2 regions of the Mesorhizobium sp. M8A.F.Ca.ET.181.01.1.1 genome follow, and region 2 is predicted to be linked to the other one. Evidence: predicted binding sites of a transcription regulator. Region 2 holds the regulator's gene; the other holds the start of a gene.
What was found. The regulator LexA, encoded in region 2, represses DNA repair genes until DNA is damaged. The targets are predictions, from matches to a motif close to TGTTCNNNNTGTGTTCNG.
Positions count from the first base shown of each region.

Region 1 (10,006 bases), on a different contig from region 2:
GACGGCGCCAAAGGGATGGGCAGCGCATTCTCAAACGCTCTCTGCCGCCATCTGCTGGATCACAGCCTCACTGTGGATGAGTGCTTCCGGCGCGTGTCGCAGGACGTCGTCGCTCAACGAAATGATCAGCAGCCCTGGACCTATTCCAGCCTCGCACGAACCCTTTCATTTACCGACCTGCCGCGTTTCGCAGCGATCCAACGACATGGCGTGCCCAACCCCGAGCATTTCAGTGTCGGCGCCTGGGCAGCGGCCGACACTACGCGCCGTACCCTCATCGTTGGAGTTGGCGACGCAATGTCCTGGAGCGTTGGCATCGGTGGCTTTGCGAAAGTTCGATATCACGGCAAGGACCACCTAATGGGGGCGGCATATTGCGACAAGCTGCTTCTGCTCGCCGGCTCAAGCGGCGCGCTGTACGTAGCGGGCGCTGGCAATAAACCTCTACTGGACCTCCAAATGGAGCATTCGTTCGGGTTGACTGCCTCCCCGTCGGCGAATGGCATTACCTACTTCGGCAACGGTATTGTCAGTTGCCTCAGAGTTGATATCCACCATATCGAGGAGGTCGCTCGCTATGAGGTAGGCTTTGACGTCTACTGCTGCACTTACATGCCTGGTGGTCTTGTCTGGGTCGCTGGCGGCGATGGCAGAATCTGCGAAATCGATCCGCAAAATCTGAACACACCCATAAGCGAGATCGCTACGGTCAGGCATCATGTCAACGCGATGGCGGTCGCCCCAGACGGCGACTGCGTTTTTGTTGTAGGCCAAGGGGGCGTCGCATTGAAGCTGGACCGGTCGGGGCAGGTGATTGCGGAACTCCTTCCAGACCGGGGTTTCAAAACTGCCGCAGGCATTCGTGCGCGGTTGCTTAACTTCGCGGAGGACGAGGCTATCCGCCTGTTCATCTTCGAGCCGTCGAAATTAAAGCGGCGCGTGCACAGGGCACTCACCGAGAGTTTGAAAGTCCCGGACTATCACGCGTGCGCCCACGCGCCCACGCTGCCGATCCTTGCGATCGCGACGCAAGAGAGCAGCGTGGTTCTGCTCGACACGCGCGATCTTCAAGTGATTCAAGAACTCGATGTCGGCTCCGGTAATTCAACGATCGTGTCTGGCGTCCATTTTTTCTCCGATCACGAGCTCGCGGTGGTCGGCGGCAGCGGCGATGTCACCTTCTTCGAAGCTTGATCCGGCAAAGGCTTGAATTGGTTCCGGTCCGATACAATCCCGCTTGATATGCAATCCAGCTGGGAGAGGAGCTTCGTCTGTCGGGCAAAAGATCGTTAGAATCTAACCCGGGATTCCAACGCCTTCAAATGATCCCGAGCTGTCGGACCCAGCCTACCTGAAATCCCGCGTTTTGACCTTGATGTTGTCGATGTGAAGATCGGGAATATAGATATCGCGGCTGCGCAGCCCCTTGGGCGGTAGCTCGCGCGGATCGGGCCCGGAGCCGCCATTGGATATCTGGTCGCCGCGGGCGTACGGCACCGGAAAGCTGCCCTCGCGTTCGCCGACGCTGGCGAGCTCGGTTGATAGATCGCTGATCTTGCGAGCGACGAGGTGGACCACCCCGCCTTCGCGCTGGATGCGCCCCCGGACCGCGACCATGCCCGCCGACAGCACCGTGCGCCGGTGCTGCTCGAACACTTTCGCCCAGACGACGAGGTTCGCGATTCCGGTCTCGTCCTCTATCGTGATGAACATCACACCCTTTGCCGAGCCCGGGCGCTGCCGGACAAGCACTATGCCCGCCGCTTCCAGCCATCGACCGTCGCGGGCTTCCATCGCCTCTGCGCAGGAAACTATGCTGCGGCGGCGCAGGTCATTACGAAGGAAAGAGATCGGATGGCTGCGCAGCGTCAGGCCGATGTGGCGGTAGTCTTCCACGACCTCGCCGCCGGCGGTCATCGGTCGCAGCGCCACCGCCGGTTCGTTGATCTCGGGCACGATCTTGGCCTCTTTGGCCGACGCAGCAGCGAATAGAGGCAGGGGTTCGTCGCGCAGTGCCTTGATCGCCCACAGCGCCTCGCGCCGCGCGAGACCAAGTGCTGGCCGGAACGCGTCGGCCTCCGCGAGCTGGACAAGTGCGGCCTGCGGCACGCCGGCGCGGCGCCAGAGATCGTCGACGGAGGCAAACGGCTGATCGGCGCGTGTCGTGACGATCTTGCTGGCGTGGGTGTTGGCAAGTCCGCGCACCATACGCAGCCCAAGCCGAACGGCGAAGCCTGCGTCATCGGAAACAGGCTCGAGCGTGCACTCCCAGCGCGAGGCGTTGACGCAGGCCGGCCGGATGTCGATGCCGTGCGCGGCCGCGTCGCGCACGATCTGCGCCGGTGCGTAGAAGCCCATCGGTTGGCTGTTCAGGAGTGCAGCGCAGAAAACGTCCGGGTGCCAGCATTTGAGCCAGGCCGAGGCATAGGCGATCAGCGCGAATGAGGCGGCGTGGCTCTCAGGAAAACCATAAGAGCCGAAACCTTCGAGCTGCCTGAAGGTCTGCTCGGCGAACCCCCGCTCATAGCCATTGTCTACCATGCCCTCAATCAGCTTCGTCTTGAATGACGAAACCCCGCCCGTGAACTTGAAGGTGGCCATCGATTTGCGAAGCATGTCCGCTTCGCCCGGCGTGAAGCCGGCGCATTCGATGGCGACGCGCATTGCTTGCTCCTGGAACAGCGGCACGCCGAGCGTCTTGCCGAGCACCTTTTCGAGCTCCGGCTTCGGATAATGCACCGGCTCCAGGCCTTCCCGCCGGCGCAGATAGGGATGGACCATATCGCCCTGTATCGGCCCGGGACGAACGATCGCGACCTGCACCACCAGATCGTAGAAGGTCCTCGGCTTCAGCCGCGGCAGCATGGACATCTGCGCCCGGCTCTCGATCTGGAAGGTGCCGAGCGTATCGGCCTTGCGGATCATGGCATAGGTGCGCGGATCCTCCGCCGGGATGGTCGCAAGGTCGAGCCGGATGTCCTTGCAGTCAGCGAGAAGATCAAGGCCCTTCTTCATACAGGTCAGCATGCCGAGCGCCAGCACGTCGACCTTCATGAATTTGAGCGCGTCGATATCGTCCTTGTCCCATTCGATCACCTGGCGGTCCTTCATGCTGGCCGGTTCGATAGGCACCAGGTCGTCGAGGCGGTCGTGGGTAAGCACGAAGCCGCCGGGATGCTGGCTGAGATGGCGGGGGGCGCCCATCAACTGACGGGCGAGGTCGAGCGTCAGCCGCAGGCGGCGATCGGCGAGGTTGAGGTTTAGATCCTCGACATGGCGTTCCTCGACGCCCTCTTCAGACCAGCCCCAAACTTGGCCGGACAAAGTGCGGATGAGATCTTCCGGCAGGCCGAGCGCCTTGCCGACATCGCGCAGCGCGCCCTTGGTGCGATAGCGGACCACCGTCGAGCACAATGCCGCGTGGTCACGGCCATAGGTGTCGAACACCCACTGCATGACGATCTCGCGCCGCTCGTGCTCGAAATCGACGTCGATATCCGGGGGCTCGCGGCGTTCCTCGGAGACGAAACGCTCGAACAAGAGATCGTTGCGGCCGGGATCGATCGAGGTGATGCCGAGCACATAGCAGACCGCGGAGTTGGCGGCCGAGCCACGGCCTTGGCAAAGGATGTCCTTCGACCGCGCGAAGCGAACGATGGCGTTCACGGTCAGGAAGTAGGGCGCATAATCGAGCTTCTCGATCAGCCGCAATTCGTGGCGCAGTGACGCGATGACGCTGTCAGGCAAACCCTCGGGGTAACGGGAGTCGGCGCCCTGCCAGGTCAGCTTTTCGAGCGCCTGCTGCGGTGTCAAAGACGGGTCGTCGCGCTCCTCCGGATATTGGTAGGCGAGTTCGTCGAGCGAAAAGCGGCAGCGGTTGGCGATCTCGATGGTGCGCGCCAGCGCCTCCGGGTAGCGCGCGAAAAGCCGGTGCATCTCCTGCGGCGGCTTGAGATGGCGGTCTGCATGCCGCTCGCGGCGGTCGCCGAGCGCGTCAATGGTAACATTGTGCCGGATCGCGGTGACAACGTCCTGCATGGTGCGGCGGCCTGGCTCGTGGAAGAGCACGTCGTTGGTGACGACGCACGCCACCTTCATCTTGAGGGCAAGTGCCGCCAGGTCGTGGATGCGAAGCTGATCGTTGGGCCGGCGCCTGAGCGTCAGCGCCATGTACGCCCGATCGCCGAATGCCTCGCGCAGGTGCCTGAGGCGCAGCGCCAGGGTCTCATCGGCCAGATCGGGCAGGAGAACGGCGATGAGGCCGGCGCCATAGGCGACGACGTCGCTCCACGCCAGCCGGCATTTCGCTTTTCCGGCGCGTCCCTTGCCAAGCGAGAGCAGCCGACACAGCCTGGAATAGGCGTCGCGATCCGTTGGGTAGACAAGCAGCGACGTGCCGTCATCGAGGTCAAGCCGGCAGCCGACGATGAGCCGCACGCCAGTCGTCCTGGCGGCCTCATGGGCACGCACGATGCCGGCGAGGCTGTTGCGATCAGCGACGGCCAGCGCCTCGATGCCGAGCAGCGCTGCCTGCGAAAACAACTCCTCGGCCGAGGAGGCGCCGCGCAGGAAGCTGAAATGCGAGGTGACCTGCAATTCGGCATAACGGACCTCGCTCATCCGAACACTCCGTGCAGGAACCAGCGGTGCGAGCCCGTTGCCGCATCCTCGCCGTCGCCGGCGCGGTAGAGCCAGTAGCGCTCGCCGGCTTCGTCCTCGACCCTGAAATAGTCGCGCACCGCGACAAGCTCGGCGTCGCGCTTCCACCATTCGCCGAAGACCCGCTCCGGACCGTCCGCGCGCTTCACGCGTCGGCGCACCCCTCGCCAGGTGAAGGACACTGGCGGATGGTCGGGCAACAGCGCCACCGTCTCGACCGGATCCGGCTGCGCCAGCAAGCGCGAGGGCCGCGGCCAGTGACCGGGCCAGCTCGCGCCGGTGTCGGCCGCCATCGCCGGAATCTTGCCAACCGAACGCTCCGGCACGTCGCTGGCGACGGGTGCAAGCCGATAGACGGCGCGCTCGCCGACGCGGTTCATCAGCGTATCGATGAGTTCGGAGACGTCGGGCACGGTCTCCTCGACGAGGGAACTCACGGCCTGGCTGCGCTCCAGAGGCTCAGCCGCCGTCGCCGCCAAGATCATCATCTCGATGCCGAAGCCGGCCGCGATGGTCTCGATCTTGTCACAGAGCAGCCGCGTCAACCGTTTGGCATCGCGAACGGGCATCGCCATGCCGACACGGATCGCCTGGGCATGGCTGTCGACGCGCCGGCAGATGAGATCGAGACGGCGCGCGCCGATGCCGCGCTGTTCCATCAGGTTGCAGAGCTGGGCGACGAGCTTGCCGATGTAGCGCGCGATTGTCTCGGCCGCGCCGATAGGCTCGGCGAAGGCGCGGCGGACTTCGATGATGTCCGGCGGACGAACCGGGTCGATCGGCTCGGCGACGGCGCCAAGGGCCTGATCGATACGACGGCCGATCTCCGGACCGAAGCGCAACGCAAGCGGGGCGCGCGGCTGTTTCAGGAGATCGCCGATCCGTTGGAAGCCTAGCTTGCGCAGTTCGGCCGCCGTCGAAGGCGCGATCCGCAACGCCTCGAGCGCGAGCGGTTCGAGGATCGATTGACCATGGCCGGCCGGTGCGATGCGGATGCGATGGCCGCCATAGCGGGCCATTGCATGCGCCGCACCCCAGCTGTCCGCGATCGCGGCGCGGGCGACGATGCCGGACATGGCCAGACGTCCGACCATGCCCTCGAGCATCATGGCCTCGCCGCCATGGAGATGGTCGGCGCCGGTCGTGTCGATGACGATCCCGTCGGGAGGGTCGGGCGCTAGGATCGGTGCAAATCGAAGCATCCAGACGGCGAGCCGCTCGAGCGCCTTGGCATCCGCTTGCGGATCGGCGTCCTGGATCGCGAGGTCCGGCACCAGCACCTGCGCCTTCGTCACGGGCATGCCGGGGCGCAGGCCGGCGACGAGTGCGGCGGCGTCGGCGGCGAGCACCAAGCGCCTGTTTTTATCGCGGCCGATCAGGACGAGCGGAGCCTCAGCTGGAGGCGCCCCATCGCCGGCCTTGCGCCGCACCCTGTCGGTCGGCCAGGTCGGCAGGAACAGCGAGACAACCCGTGCCATCGCACGCCTCCAATTCGAAATCGGCACTTTCGCCCGCGCGGGCGCGGATCAATTCGACCAGCCATCGGTGACGGCCGACGCCAGGTACAGGCAATGGCGCCGATGGCAGGACCGAGACGCGCCAGCGTGTCATGGCTGCCGTCGGCTGCCCGAAATCGGCCGCCTCCGCCTGCCGCCGCCATCTCCGCAGCGCGATGCCGATCGTGTGCGCTTCCTCGGCGGCAAGCTGCAGCCGCCGCGAAGCGGTCATGGTCAGGCGCGCGACCTCGCCGACGACCGCGCCCAGCCCGCCATGCCGGATGCCTTCCTCCATGCAGGCGAGGATCGTCTTGTCGTCGCCGGCCTCAACATAGATGACCCGGTCAGGTTTGAGGCCGGCCTGCGCCAGCGCTGGGGCGAACAAGTCTGGGCGGGTGATGCACCACAAGACCTTGCCCCGCGTTCGCGCCGCCACACCGCCGGCGAACAGCGCTGCTGCCGCACCGTCGATGGCGCCATTGCCGCCGCCTGCGATTTCATGCAGCGCGCCGAGCGCCAGTCCGCCGCCCGGGAGTCGTGCGTCGATTTCGGCTATTCCGAAAGGAAGTACAGATATGGCGCGCCGGCCTCGGCCCTCGATCTTCTCGATCCGCGCGCGCAATGACTCTATGGCGGGCTCCGGCCGCAAGATGGTGGTTGACCTCCAAGAAAGCGTATATAAGAATGTTCTCTATTTGTTCTACGATTGGTGAACGAGAGTCAAGTGGGCATCAGCGAGCCGCTGGCGTGTTTCGCGGCGCCGCTTGCGAAATTACAGGCTGCTTCGACAACACAAGGGCGGCGTTAAGCCTCATCTCAGCCGTTCAGCCCGTCATAGCGCGACTCCAGAAGCAGACGATCGTTCAGTATTCCTGCCGCATTCACTCGTTCACTGTTTTTTTGGGCGTTCCCAATCGTAGCTTTGGGCCGATTGACGTGTGAAGCCGTAGTCGCAGCATAATCTGATCGATTTCTCCTCCATTTCGAGAGTACGCATCATTCCACTGAAAGCGCGACTCAATTGCTTTGCCAACGATGTGCAATTCGCTACAAACTCTCCAGGGGGAGATTCCGTGCGCGAGACGATATTTGAACATGTTACGGTGTGGTGCCGATGAACCTGCTCGGCCTGCGCCTTATTGCGCAAATCATGAACTGGACCGATGACGGCGTGGCGACGGCCGAGTATACTTGGCTGCGGCTAATGGCCTCGACTAAATATGACGGCTACAGCGATTTCCGAGCGGGATCCCGCTTTATCGAAAACCTGGCAATCTGGCTGAAACAGTTCGATGCCGAGGACCGCCAGACGGCCTATGATTTCATTAAGCACCGGCTCGTCTACATCTCCAATGCAGAGCTTTATCGCGTGATCGAGGCCTTTTATCCAGAAACGGTGACGCCGCATCTGCGGCGCCTTGCCGCCAAGCAGGCCGGCATCCCACCCCATGAGGTTTGGGGCAGCAGCGATGGGGTCGCAGCCTTCAAGCGGATTAAGCGACGCTCGCTATTCATAGGCATGAGCGACGGCAGCCGTATCGACATCATGCGGCGCGCCAACAGCGGCCGCATCACCCAGGAGCAGGTCGTGCCGATGATGAATATCGGCATCGAGAAATGGCTCGATCTTGCGAAGAAAATCAAGGAAGCCGACGCTGGCGACGAGCAGTTCGAGCATGTCTACCTGATCGACGATTTCACCGGCTCAGGTACGACCTTCATTCGCTTCAAGGATGGCGAGTGGAAGGGCAAGCTGCAAAAATTCAACGACATGCTGATCGGTGCGCGCAAGGCGGTTGAGGCACAGGGAAAGACCTTTCCGATCGTCGAGAATTACGCGCTGCATATTCATCATTATATCTCGACCACCCAGGCGCACGAGGCGCTACTCCAACGCACCAAATTGGCCAATCTCGAATGGGCGGACCGAACCTTCGGGTCAATCGATGTGACCCAGGGCACCTTGCTGCCCGCCTCGCTCAAACTCAATCCAGGCGCTGACGACGCCGTCATCGCGCTTTGCGAAAAGTACTATAATCACGCTCTCTACCTTCGGCTGATCGAACATGCTGGCGAGGCAGAGCAGGCCGATCTCAAGATGGGTTATGCCGACTGCGCCTTGCCGCTTATCCTTGAGCACAACACACCTAACAACAGCATTCCACTACTCTGGGCGGAAACGACCAATGAAAATGGTCACGCGATGCAGCCCTTGTTTCGTCGGCGTGATAGGCACGGCTGACCATGGCAAATCCATTTCTCCGCCGCGCCACCGAATACATTCGTGACGACACTACTTTCCTGGAGATCGTGAGTCCGGCGCCACTCACCACATTCCTGGCCGAGCATCCTCGCAAGGCCGACATTTTTGATCTGCCCATCCGCATTGTCGGCGCGCCGGGAAGCGGCAAAACCATGCTGGCCATGCTGGCCGAGTTTCGCCTCGTCGAAACGATCCTGCGCGACCCCACCAACGACACTAACAAGCAGCTTTCCATAGCCCTCGCCGGCGCTGGGTTTCTGCAAGACGGGAAACCCGGGGTCGCAGCTGTCCGCATTCCTATGGAATCCGAGTATCGCGACTTCTGGGAGTTGCCCTATGAGGACAGCGTCAAAACCAAACTCGCCCTGTGGCTGGTCCAGGCGCGCACTATGCTCGCTCTGCTGCGCGGCCTAACCAATGGCGACCATCGCCGGCTCGAGGAGATTCGCTTCATCGCCCGGGACGCATCGGAAGCGCACCTCGAGCAGATCGGCGGGCTGACCGCGACCGGCATTCGCGACCGCGCGCTCGAAGTGCAGCGCGCCATCTATTCAATCGGAGCGAGCTTGCTGCCGCCCGACATCGACAAATTGCCGAAGGCAGCGACTGAACCCTATCAGCCTTTCGAATGCATCCAGGAGATCGATATTCCGTGGATGGGAGAGCGTCTGACGGTCAAGCCGCTCGCTATCCTAGACGACGTACACGCGCTTCACCCAGACCAGTTCGAGCAGATCTTCACCGCGCTCGCGCGACGAGAGATCAAATTCGGACGCTGGCTGATGATGCGGCTCGACGCCCTCAGCCCTGGCGCCGTGTTCCGGTCGGCTCGTAGTGTCGCCACGCATAATCTCAAGCCCGACCGCGACTATGTCGATATCTTCATGCAGGGCGGCGAAAGCCGCGACAAGGAGCGGCGGCGCTTCCGCGACATGGCGGCGGACATGGCAGACCGCTACCTCCCGCGCGTCACCGCCTTCCGCAATCGCAACCTTCCGCCATTTCGACGGCTTGTCCCCGACGAACCACCACGCCTGTCTGAGGCGAAGCTGCGCGAACTCGCGGCTCTCGTCGAGCGCGATCAGCAGCGCTTCGACGTAACTCCGGCGCGGCGCATCTCGATCGAGGAACTGGTGGCCGGCTATCTTGCGGGGACGCAATCTGGCGACCGTGAGCCGGAGGTCGCCCTTGCCATGGTCCGAGTCCTGATGGCGCGTTACGCCAACCGCGTTTCCGATCAGCAGGTATCACTGTTCGAGGACTTTGATCCAGAGCCGCGGACACCGCTCAAGGCGAATGCGCCGGTCGCCGAGGCCGCCAGGCTGCACCTCCACGCGCTGAGCGGGCGTGCCTTCCACTACGGTTTCGACACGCTGTGCGACGCAAGCAACGAAAATGCCGAGCTGTTCCTCCAACTCGCCGGCGCGCTAGTCGCACGCATGGAAACCCAAGCGATCCGGGGACGAGCGCTGGCGCTCCCGGCGAGTGCACAACAGGATGTGCTGAGCGCCAAGGCTGTAGAAATAATGGATGGTTGGGCGTTCCCCTTCGCACGCCGTGTCCGCGCGATGGTCGATGGCATCGCGTC
Region 1 covers NZ_SRTV01000010.1:182,416-192,421, reverse strand. The annotation lists gene EN824_RS28810 (caspase family protein) at 1-1,194, shown strand, start outside; gene EN824_RS28805 (error-prone DNA polymerase) at 1,348-4,620, opposite strand; gene EN824_RS28800 (DUF6504 family protein) at 4,617-6,137, opposite strand; gene EN824_RS28795 (ImuA family protein) at 6,052-6,804, opposite strand; gene EN824_RS28790 (hypothetical protein) at 7,270-8,397, shown strand; gene EN824_RS28785 (hypothetical protein) at 8,400-10,006, shown strand, end outside.
Region 1: a site for LexA is predicted at 6,841-6,858, ahead of EN824_RS28795 (ImuA family protein). Genes of this name have one in related genera too.

Region 2 (10,006 bases):
CCTGGCAGACCATCTACCGCGATCCGCAGCGCTACTGGATGTTCTATGAACTGGCCGAGAAACTGGTCGACTTCGAGGACTACTTCCGCCGATGGCGCTTCAACCACGTCACCACGGTCGAGCGCATCATCGGCCTGAAGCGCGGCACCGGCGGCACATCCGGTGCCTCCTACCTCAAGAAGATGCTCGAGGTCGTCCTGTTTCCGGAACTCTGGAACGTCCGTACCCGGCTCTGAGCTCCTTGGTGCGGACTGGAAAGCGGCGCGGCACTTTTCCTGGAATTGCGCCGACGCTTCAGGTCACCGCGGTCTTGACCGCGAAGCGCGCGTCCTTCCACGCGCCGGTGCGCAGGATATCTTCCAACACCCCGACCGCCTGCCATACATCGGCGTAACCGACATAGAGCGGCGTGAAGCCGAAGCGGATCGTCGATGGCGCACGGAAATCGCCGATCACGCCGCGCTCGATCAGCGCCCGCATCACCTGGTAACCGTTGGGGTGGAGGAACGAAACCTGGCTGCCGCGCTGCTTGCCATCGCGCGGGCTTTCCAGCTCCAGGCCGTAAGCGCCGCATCTGGTCTCGACGAGTTGGATGAACAGGTCGGTGAGCGCGATGCTCTTGTTGCGCACTGTCGCCATGTCGACATCGTCCCAGATATCCAGCGCCCCCTTGAGCGCCCGCATCGACAAGACCGGTTGCGTGCCGCACAGGAAGCGACGGATGCCGCTGCCGGCCGCATAACCCTGCTCGAAGGCGAAGGGCCGCGCGTGGCCCCACCAACCGCTGAGCGGCTGCTGGACTTTGTCGTGATGACGCGTGGCGGCGTAGATAAAGGCTGGCGCGCCCGGACCACCATTGAGATATTTGTAAGTGCAGCCGATGGCGAAATCCGCATTGGCGCTGTCGAGTTCGACCGGCAAGGCGCCGGCGGAATGGCAGAGATCCCAGACGATCAGCGCGCCGACCTGATGGGCCTTGCATGTCAGTGCCGCCATGTCGCGCAGCTGGCCGGATTTGTAATTGACATGGTTGACCAGGATGACGGCGACACGCTCGTCGATCAGTTCCTCAATGGTCGGCGCGTCGACGCCCTCGAGCCGCAAGACAGTGCCGGGTCGCGTCGAGGCCACGCCTTCGGCCATATAGAGATCGGTCGGAAAGCTGTCGCCTTCGGCGACGATGACCGACCGGTCCGGCCGCATGCCGAGTGCGGCATGCAGCACCTTGTAGATATTGATCGAGGTCGTATCGCACACCACGGTCTGGCCGGGCGCGGCGCCGATCAGCCGTCCGAGCTGGTCGCCAAGTGCCAGCGGCATGTCGAACCAGCCGGCAGTATTCCAGGCGCGGATGAGATCCTGCGCCCACTCCTGGGTGGCAGCCTTCTGCAGCTCGTTGAAGACGGCGGGTGCCGCGGCCCCAAGCGAATTGCCGTCGAGATAGATGACGCCTTCCGGCAAAATGAACCGGTCGCGCATGGCGCGCAGCGGGTCCGCCGCATCCATGGCCTCGACGGCTGCGAAATCGAGCGGTGCACGCATCATTTGTGACATTCCCTGGTTATTCATGCCCTGGTTATTCACGGATCGCTTCGCGTGCCGGCGCGGACCCGCGGCTACGCTTGAGGCTGGGCAAGGCAAGCATGGCGAGCACGAACAGACCCGTGGCAAGCTTCAGGTCGGGCGGCGGCATGCCGGCGGCAAGGCAGAACGACACCAGCTGGTAGTAGATGATCGCGCCGGCGAAGGGCGCCAGCAGCTGGCGCCAGACCGTCTGCTTGCCGACGACGGCCTCGCCGATCATCAGCGCGGCAAGGCCGTTGATGAGGATCCCCAATCCCATATTGACGTCGGCAAATCCCTGCGACTGCACCATCAGCGCGCCGCTTGAAGCCGAAAAAGCGCTCGCCAACCCGACACCGCCTATGGTCGCGGCCCAGACATTGATGCCTTGCGCCTCGGCCATGTCGGGATTGGCGCCCACGGCACGCACGGCCGTCCCCTTCTCGGTCCTGAAGAACATGTGGAGCAGCATGAAGGCGATCAGCGCGAGAAGGCCGGCGACGACGATCTTGCTGGCGGGAAAACCCGGCCGCGCGAACGGCACCCAGTCGAACACCGTCGGCGAGCCGAAGACCGAGAGATTGGACTTGCCCATGATGCGAAGGTTGATGCTGTAGAGCATCGTCATCATCAGGATGCCCGCCAGAAGCGTGTGGATGCGGAAGCGCAGATGGATGAAGGCGGTGCAGCAGCCCGCCGCGAAGCCGGCAACGAGGGCGGCGGCGATGCCGACCAACGGCGATGCGCCGGCGGCAAGGAGGACGCCGCAGATGCAGCCGCCCAGCGGAAAGGCGCCCTCGCTGGTGAGATCGGGAAAATTCAGCATGCGAAACGGAATCATGATCCCGAGCACGACAAAGGCCAGGATCAGGCTTTGCGCCAGCGTGACCGGCATGATCGCGACGAAGCTGGCGAGAACGTCCTGAATGAAGCCCATGATGATCAGCTCGCCAGCAACATGCGGTCGGTCTTGACTGAGAAATGGCCGATCAGATCGATAACCGTGATCCTCGCCTTCTCTTCGCCTGTGACCTCCAGGAGGACGCGGCCGGCGTCGAGCATGATCACCCGGTTGCCGTAGTCGACGGCATGCTGCATGTTGTGGGTCACCATCAAAGTCGTCAGCTTCAGCGCGCTGACGGCGCGCACCGTTGCCTGCATGACGATCTCGGCCGTGCGCGGGTCGAGCGCCGCGGTATGCTCGTCGAGCAGCAGCAAGTCGGGCGATCCGCCGACCGCCATGATCAGCGACAGGGACTGCCGCTGCCCACCCGAAAGCAGGTCGACGCGGGTGTCCATGCGGTTTTCAAGGCCGAGGCCCAGTATCGACAGGCGTTCCTTGTAGGACGCGAGCCGGGTGGCGTTCAGCCCCTGGCGCAAGGTGCGCTTGCTGCTGCGCAAATCAGCCAGCAGCATGTTTTCCGCGACCGTCATGCTGGCGGCGGTGCCGCGCATCGGATCCTGGAAGACGCGGGCCAGCTTCGCGGCGCGCTTGTGCACCGGCATATCAGTCACATCGGCGCCATTGATCAGGATCTGGCCGGAATCGAGGATCAGAGCGCCGGAAATGGCGTTGAGCATGCTGCTCTTGCCCGCCCCGTTGGAGCCGATGACGATGCCGAACTCGCCAGTCGCCAATGACAGGCTGAGGCCGTCCAGCGCGATCTTCTCGTCGGCCTGGCCCCTGTAGAATACTTTGCGCGCGGATCGGATCTCGAGCATCGTTCCTCCCTGACATGAAAAGTGACGGCGCCCGCGCCGTCACCTTCATGCAGCCTGATGTCAGTCGACGATGCAGCCGCAATCTGCCATCGAGGCCGGTATCTCGATGCCGAACGCGGCCATCGCCTTGCGGGAAATCGTTGCCATGTGATCCTTGTAGGCCGGGCGCGACGGCGCGATCGTCTTGGGATCCTTGCCCTTGAGTATCTCTGCGGCGATGTCGCCGGCGTTGATGCCAACCTGCGTGTAATTGACCGCGAAGCTCGCCGGCACAGTGCCGTTGCGGACCGCGCTGTCATCGGAGTTGACGACCGGGATACCGGCCTGGCGGGCGGCGGCGGAGACAGCGGCGATCGCCGGCTGGATCAGGTTCGAGGCCGGGCCGTAGATGACGTCGGCCTTGCCGGCGAGCGAAGCGATACGTTGCTGGATGTCATTGACGTTGTCGATGCCGACCTCCACCACCTCGAAGCCAGCGGCGGGCGCCGCCGCCTTGATCTTTTCGACCAAGGCAACGTCATTGGCCTCGCCCGGATTGTAAGGCACGCCGAAGCGCTTGGCGTTCGGCAGCAGCTTCTTGGTGAAGGCCATCACCGCGGCGACGTCCTGCAGATCGCTGGCGCCGGTCATGCCTTCGTCACCTGAATCCCACGACGGCACCAGCTTGGCCGCCACTGGATCGGTGACCGCGGCAAAGACGATTGGAATGCCGGAACCGGCGAGCGCCTTCTTGGCGATCTGCGAGACCGGCGTGGTGATGGTGTAGATCAGCTTGGGCTGCTCCGCCTGCAGCTTGGCGATCATCTGCGGCACCAGCGATGCATCGAAATTGGTATGGCTTTCCGTATAGACGACGTCCTTGCCCTCGACGAAGCCATTGTCCGTCAGCGCCTTCTTGAAGCCGGCTATGGCGGCATTGAGCTGGGGGTGCTCGCCGAAATTGGCAATGCCGATGCGTATCTGGTCGGCGGCGGCACTGCCGGCGCTCACCATCAACGCGCTAGCCATGAACAAACCCGACAACCAAGCGGATTTCGACTTCAACATCATTTCCTCCCAGATTTGATCAGCGCCGCTTGCAGCGCGGCTACTGCAAACGATCATGGTCAGTCCGCCGGCTTGTGTCAAACATTATATATAATTCTTGCCATGCCCCTACATCATATATAATTTTCCCTGCCAGACGACGGATGGACCGCGATGCAGGATCAAACGAGCTCCACAAAGACGGAGGCAGCCTATCAGCTGTTGCGGCGCGATATCCTGACCACGCGCCTCATGCCCGGCGCCCCGCTCAAACTGAGTGCACTGCGCGGCACCTATGGAGTCGGCTGGACGCCATTGCGCGAAGCCTTGTCGCGGCTCGAGGCCGAACGCCTGGTCACCGCCATCAGCAATCGCGGTTTTACCGTGGCTCGGGTGTCGCGGGCCGAACTGGAGGACCTGGCGCGCGCCAGGATGGTGGTCGAGATCCCCCTGTTCCTCGAATCGATGGAGAAAGGCGGCAAGGAATGGGAAGATGCCGTGGTCACCGCCCACTACCGGCTCTCCCGTTGCAAAACCGCGGTCGACGATCCCTCGGATGCGGCGGTCGACAAATGGGACGAGAATCACGAGGCTTTCCATGCGGCGCTGCTGAGCGCCGCCACATGCGATTGGCTGTTGCGTTTCCGCTCGACGATCTCGGATCAATTGCGCCGGCATCATCGCTTTCTTGGTCTGGCGCCGACATTGCGGGCCGCGGCCGGCCTCAAGGATGGCTACGAAGAGGCGATGGAGGCGCTGCGCGAAGCGATTGCGATCGAACACCATACCGCGATCATGGAAGCGGCACTCGATCGTGACGTCGAGCGGGCCAAGGCGCTTATGGTGGCCCATATCGGCTACACCCTGCACGTCTATGTCCACAGCTAAGACAGCGGCCCGACCAAATACGCCGCCCGCGCCGGCAGCTTGAAAGCTGGTTCGGGATGACTCCGGCGCTTCCGCGACACCTATTCGCACGCGTTGGTCGGAGTGGGGCCGGACGCCTGGGTCCATCGCTGCCCCGAAGCTGCCAGTCGTTGGCGTTTTGGTTTCGTTTCGTTCCGCGAATAACGGACCGATAAATTATACAATCCGCCCGGGGAAAGCCTTCCGAACGGCTGACGCCAAACTCGGGAGCGGATGGGCCACAGGCCATTAACCATAACGATTTCAATGGGCCTGCCGATGGCGGAAAAGGTCGGCTTCTGCCCGCCGTAGCGGACAAAAAACATCCGCAGCCTTAACAAATTCATTAAACTTTAAACGGTTGCGGAACACAACTGGAACAGATAGTGTTTGTTCTGGGTTTGTTTTTTCGATTCTGGTTCAGACCTTCGTTCAATGCCTTGGGGGCCGCCATGCTGACACGCAAGCAACATGAACTGCTGATGTTCATCCACGAACGGCTCAAGGAAAGCGGGATACCGCCCTCCTTCGACGAGATGAAGGAAGCGCTCGATCTTGCCTCCAAATCCGGGATTCATCGCCTGATCACGGCGCTGGAGGAACGCGGCTTCATTCGCCGGCTACCCAATCGGGCGCGCGCGCTGGAGGTGCTGCGGCTGCCGGATTCGATCGCGCCCGGCCTGAACGCGGCAAAGAAATTTTCGCCCAGCGTCATCCAGGGCAGCCTTGGTCAAAACAATCTTGGCCGCCAGCTCAAGCCGGCGACGGCGCCTTCGCGTCTGCCCGCGGCCGGCAATGACGACGATGTGGTTTCAGCCGTGTCCATCCCGGTCATGGGCCGTATCGCCGCCGGTGTGCCGATCGATGCCATCCAGCATCAGACGCATTCGATCTCGGTGCCGCCGGATATGATCATGGGCGGCGAGCACTATGCGCTGGAGGTCAAGGGTGACTCGATGATCGAGGCTGGTATCTTCGACGGCGACACGGTCATCATCCGCAATGCGAACACGGCAAGTCCGGGCGAAATCATCGTGGCGCTGGTCGACGAGGAGGAAGCGACGCTGAAGCGGTTCCGCCGTAAAGGCGCCTCGATCGCGCTCGAAGCCGCCAATCCAGCCTACGAAACGCGTATTTTCGGGCCGGACAGAGTCAAGGTACAAGGCAAGCTGGTCGGGCTGATCAGGCGCTACTGAGCCGGTTTGCCATCGGACTTGTCTGGCTTTTTATAGGGCGGCAGCCCCCTCGCCTCGCGTGAGAATTTTCGCTGCTCGTGCCAGGGCCGGTATGGTCCGTCGACAGCGAATTCGATCACAGCCGGGGTTGTGGCCGACTGGGGATCGAAGAAGACGGCAGCACTTCCCTTGCGGGCGAGCTGCCGTTTCGTGACGACGACAACCAGCGGATTGTGGCAGGCGTCATAGGCGGTCGCGTCATTGACGACGATCAGGTCGGCGAAGGCGCAGGCTTTCCAGGTGTTCTTGCGATCCTCGACATAGGCGACGATCGCGCCGGAAGGGTGCCTGGCAAGGCAAAGGCCTTCGCGGCAATAGAACGGCGATCCCTGCGGCAGGTCGGTGGGAGCGGCAATATCGAATTGCCCGTCCGCCTTGTCGAACATTTCCGGTTTGACGATTGTTTCGGAGACCAGAGCGCGTTTCCAGTTGTCGGCCGCGAATTCGTTCGGACGTTCCCGGTTGACGGCCAGTTCGCCATTGCCGATCGGCAGTGCGACCAGCCGTGCGTCTTCCGAGATCAGCACGTCGGGCGTGCGTATGTCCGACACAGTCAACAGACCGGCAAGTGCGAATGGCAGTGCCGCGAGCCGCAGCCAGGTCGTCGCCATCGTCGCGATGACCAGCGCGACGGCCACCAGCAGCACGGATTGCTGCGAGATCAGACCTACCCCATCGATTGGCGAGCGCTCCGATATCCATGACGATACGGCGATCATCGCTGTCAGGCCTTTGCCCATCACGTAGAGAAACGGGCCGTCGGCGCCGAAGGGCATCGCCAGCGAACTGAGGACCGCAAAAGGCATGACGACCACCGACACGATCGGCATGACGGCCAGATTGGCGAACAGGCTGAGCGGCGATACGCGCTGGAAATGCCAGATGGCAAACAGCGCCGTCGCGCTGCCGGCAATGATGGAGGTCATGGCCAATCCACCTGTCGCCAGCAGGAATTTTCGCGTCAGGAACCCGGGTAGTGACCGCTTTGGCGACGGTGGCCTCGTCTTACCAGCGCGGTGGTCCGCCCAGCCGGCATAGGCGCCAACAAGGGCCGCGGTTGCCGCGAACGACATCTGGAAGCTCGGGCCGACGACCTCGTGCGGGGAAACCAGGATAACGGCGATCGCCGAGATGGCCAGGTTGCGCATGGTGAGCGCCGCGCGATCGAACAAGACGGCAATCAGCATCACCGCCAGCATGATGAAGCTGCGTTCGGCCGCAACGACGACACCGGAAATGACGAGATAGGCGGCGATCGAGAAAAGTGCGGCGGCGGCCGCATATTTCTTCACCGGCCGGCGCGCGGAAAAGTCTGGAAACAGCGCGAAGGCACCGCGCAACAGACCCATGATGGTGCCGGCGACCAGCGCCATATGCAGTCCCGAAATGGAAATGATGTGATAGATGCCGGTACGCCGCATCGCTTCGTTGATTTCATCGGGAATGCCGGCGCGCACGCCGACGATCAGCGCCGCCGCGATCTCGCCTTCGGCGCCGCCGATGCTGCCCCTGATGTGGTCGGCGATGGCTTCGCGGGCGTTTTCGATGCTTGAAAAAAGACGGGCTGGCAGCGACATCTCACCATCGTCGGTAGCGACAACCGTTGGATTGCCGAGAAAGAAGCCGCTGCCGCCGATGCCTGCGAAATAGCTGTCGAAGGAGAAGTCGTAGCTGTCCGGCCGCACCGGACCGGTCGGCGGCAGCAGTTTGGCGTAGCCTGTGATAAGCGAGCCAGCGGTCATTTCCGGCGGTATCTTGCGTGCCGAAAGCCGGACCCTTTCCGGCGCATAGCGCAATTTCGGCCGGGCGGTCGAAATCACGTCCATGGTCAACCGGATACGGCCGCTCTCCATCTCCTCGAGCGAGACCACGCGGCCGGTCAATTGAGTCGAGATTTCCGAACCCAGCATCCGGGTTCCTGCTCGCCATGTTTCGACCTTCGCCGCGAGCAGGCCCAGCGCGCACAACAGCACTGCCATGAAACACAGATGGGTTTTCGGCCAGGAACGCGAGACGAATGCACAGGTCGCCGCCAGCACCATGACCGCGACAGGCTTTGCAAAATCGGGCTCGGTCGCCAGCGAAAAGTAGCCGATCGCCCCAACCGCCAGGCAGACCGGCACCAGCAGGAAGGCGATGCCCCGGTCAAGTTCCAGCTCCGCCGCCTTGGCCAAGCCGTGGCGCAGGCGAAGCAAGGATATCCGGCCGATTTGCCGGCGCGCGCGCACGATCCTGCGTGCGGCAGGAGACGGAGTTGGCGCCGGCAAGCCCGCTTGCAACGGCTGGGTTGCGGGCGCAGCCACGAGCGGCGATGGCAGCGGGATCGCCGGAGGCGTCGCAAACAAGGACCGTTCGCTGACGCCGACAATGGCGCCCTCGCCCCGATCCGAGCCCCGGCCTCGTCCAGTCATCGGGTCTGCCCCTTGCGCCCTCGACACCCTATGCTACATGAACGCGCGAAGCGCGAAAGTCCGCGCCCTCCGCACCCAGCTTCAGACGTTTTCCGAGAGTTCCATGTCCGACAAGGTCATCACCCGTTTTGCCCCCTCGCCGACCGGCTATCTGCACATCGGCGGCGCGCGCACGGCACTGTTCAACTGGCTCTATGCCAAGCATACCGGCGGTACGATGCTGCTGCGCATCGAGGACACCGATCGGGAGCGTTCGACCGATGCGGCCACATCAGCCATTCTCGACGGCCTGACCTGGCTCGGCCTGTCATGGGACGGCGATGCGGTTTCCCAATTCGAGCGGGCGCCGCGCCATCGTGAGGTGGCCGAGGAACTGGTGCGGCTGGGCAAGGCCTATTACAGCTACGAGACTTCAGCCGAGCTCGAGGCGATGCGCGAGGCAGCACGCGCCAAGGGCCTGCCGCCACGCTATAACGGCCACTGGCGTGAGCGCGATCCGTCGGAGGCACCCGCCGGCGTCAGGGGCGCCATCCGCATCAAGGCACCGACCGAGGGCGAGACGGTGGTGCAGGATCGGGTCCAGGGCGAGGTGCGCTTCCCCAACAAGGATCTCGACGACTTCATCATCCTGCGCTCGGACGGCAACCCGACCTATATGCACGCCGTCGTCGTCGACGACCACGACATGGGCGTCACCCACATCATCCGTGGCGATGATCACCTGACCAACGCCGCCCGCCAGACCGTGATCTACAACGCCATGGGCTGGGACGTGCCTTCGATGTCGCATATCCCGCTGATCCATGGCGCCGACGGCGCCAAACTGTCGAAGCGCCACGGCGCGCTTGGTGTCGAGGCCTATCGCGCCATGGGCTATCTGCCGGAGGCCCTGCTCAATTACTTGGCGCGTCTCGGCTGGAGCCATGGCGACGACGAGATCATGTCGATCAAGGACATGATCTCGTGGTTCGACATCGGCGACGTCAACAAGGGCGCGGCGCGCTTCGATTTCGCTAAGCTCGAGGCGTTGAACGGCGTCCATATGCGCCGCATGGCCGATTCCGAATTGTTCGACATTTTCATCGCCACCTTGCCTTATCTGGAGGGCGGCCCGGCGATGGCGGCGCGCCTCGACGAGAAGAA
Region 2 covers NZ_SRTV01000001.1:1,364,815-1,374,820, reverse strand. The annotation lists gene kynA (tryptophan 2,3-dioxygenase) at 1-236, shown strand, start outside; gene kynU (kynureninase) at 295-1,542, opposite strand; gene EN824_RS06710 (ABC transporter permease) at 1,577-2,500, opposite strand; gene EN824_RS06705 (ABC transporter ATP-binding protein) at 2,506-3,285, opposite strand; gene EN824_RS06700 (ABC transporter substrate-binding protein) at 3,346-4,332, opposite strand; gene EN824_RS06695 (GntR family transcriptional regulator) at 4,486-5,199, shown strand; gene lexA (transcriptional repressor LexA) at 5,670-6,413, shown strand; gene EN824_RS06685 (ComEC/Rec2 family competence protein) at 6,407-8,863, opposite strand; gene gltX (glutamate--tRNA ligase) at 8,967-10,006, shown strand, end outside.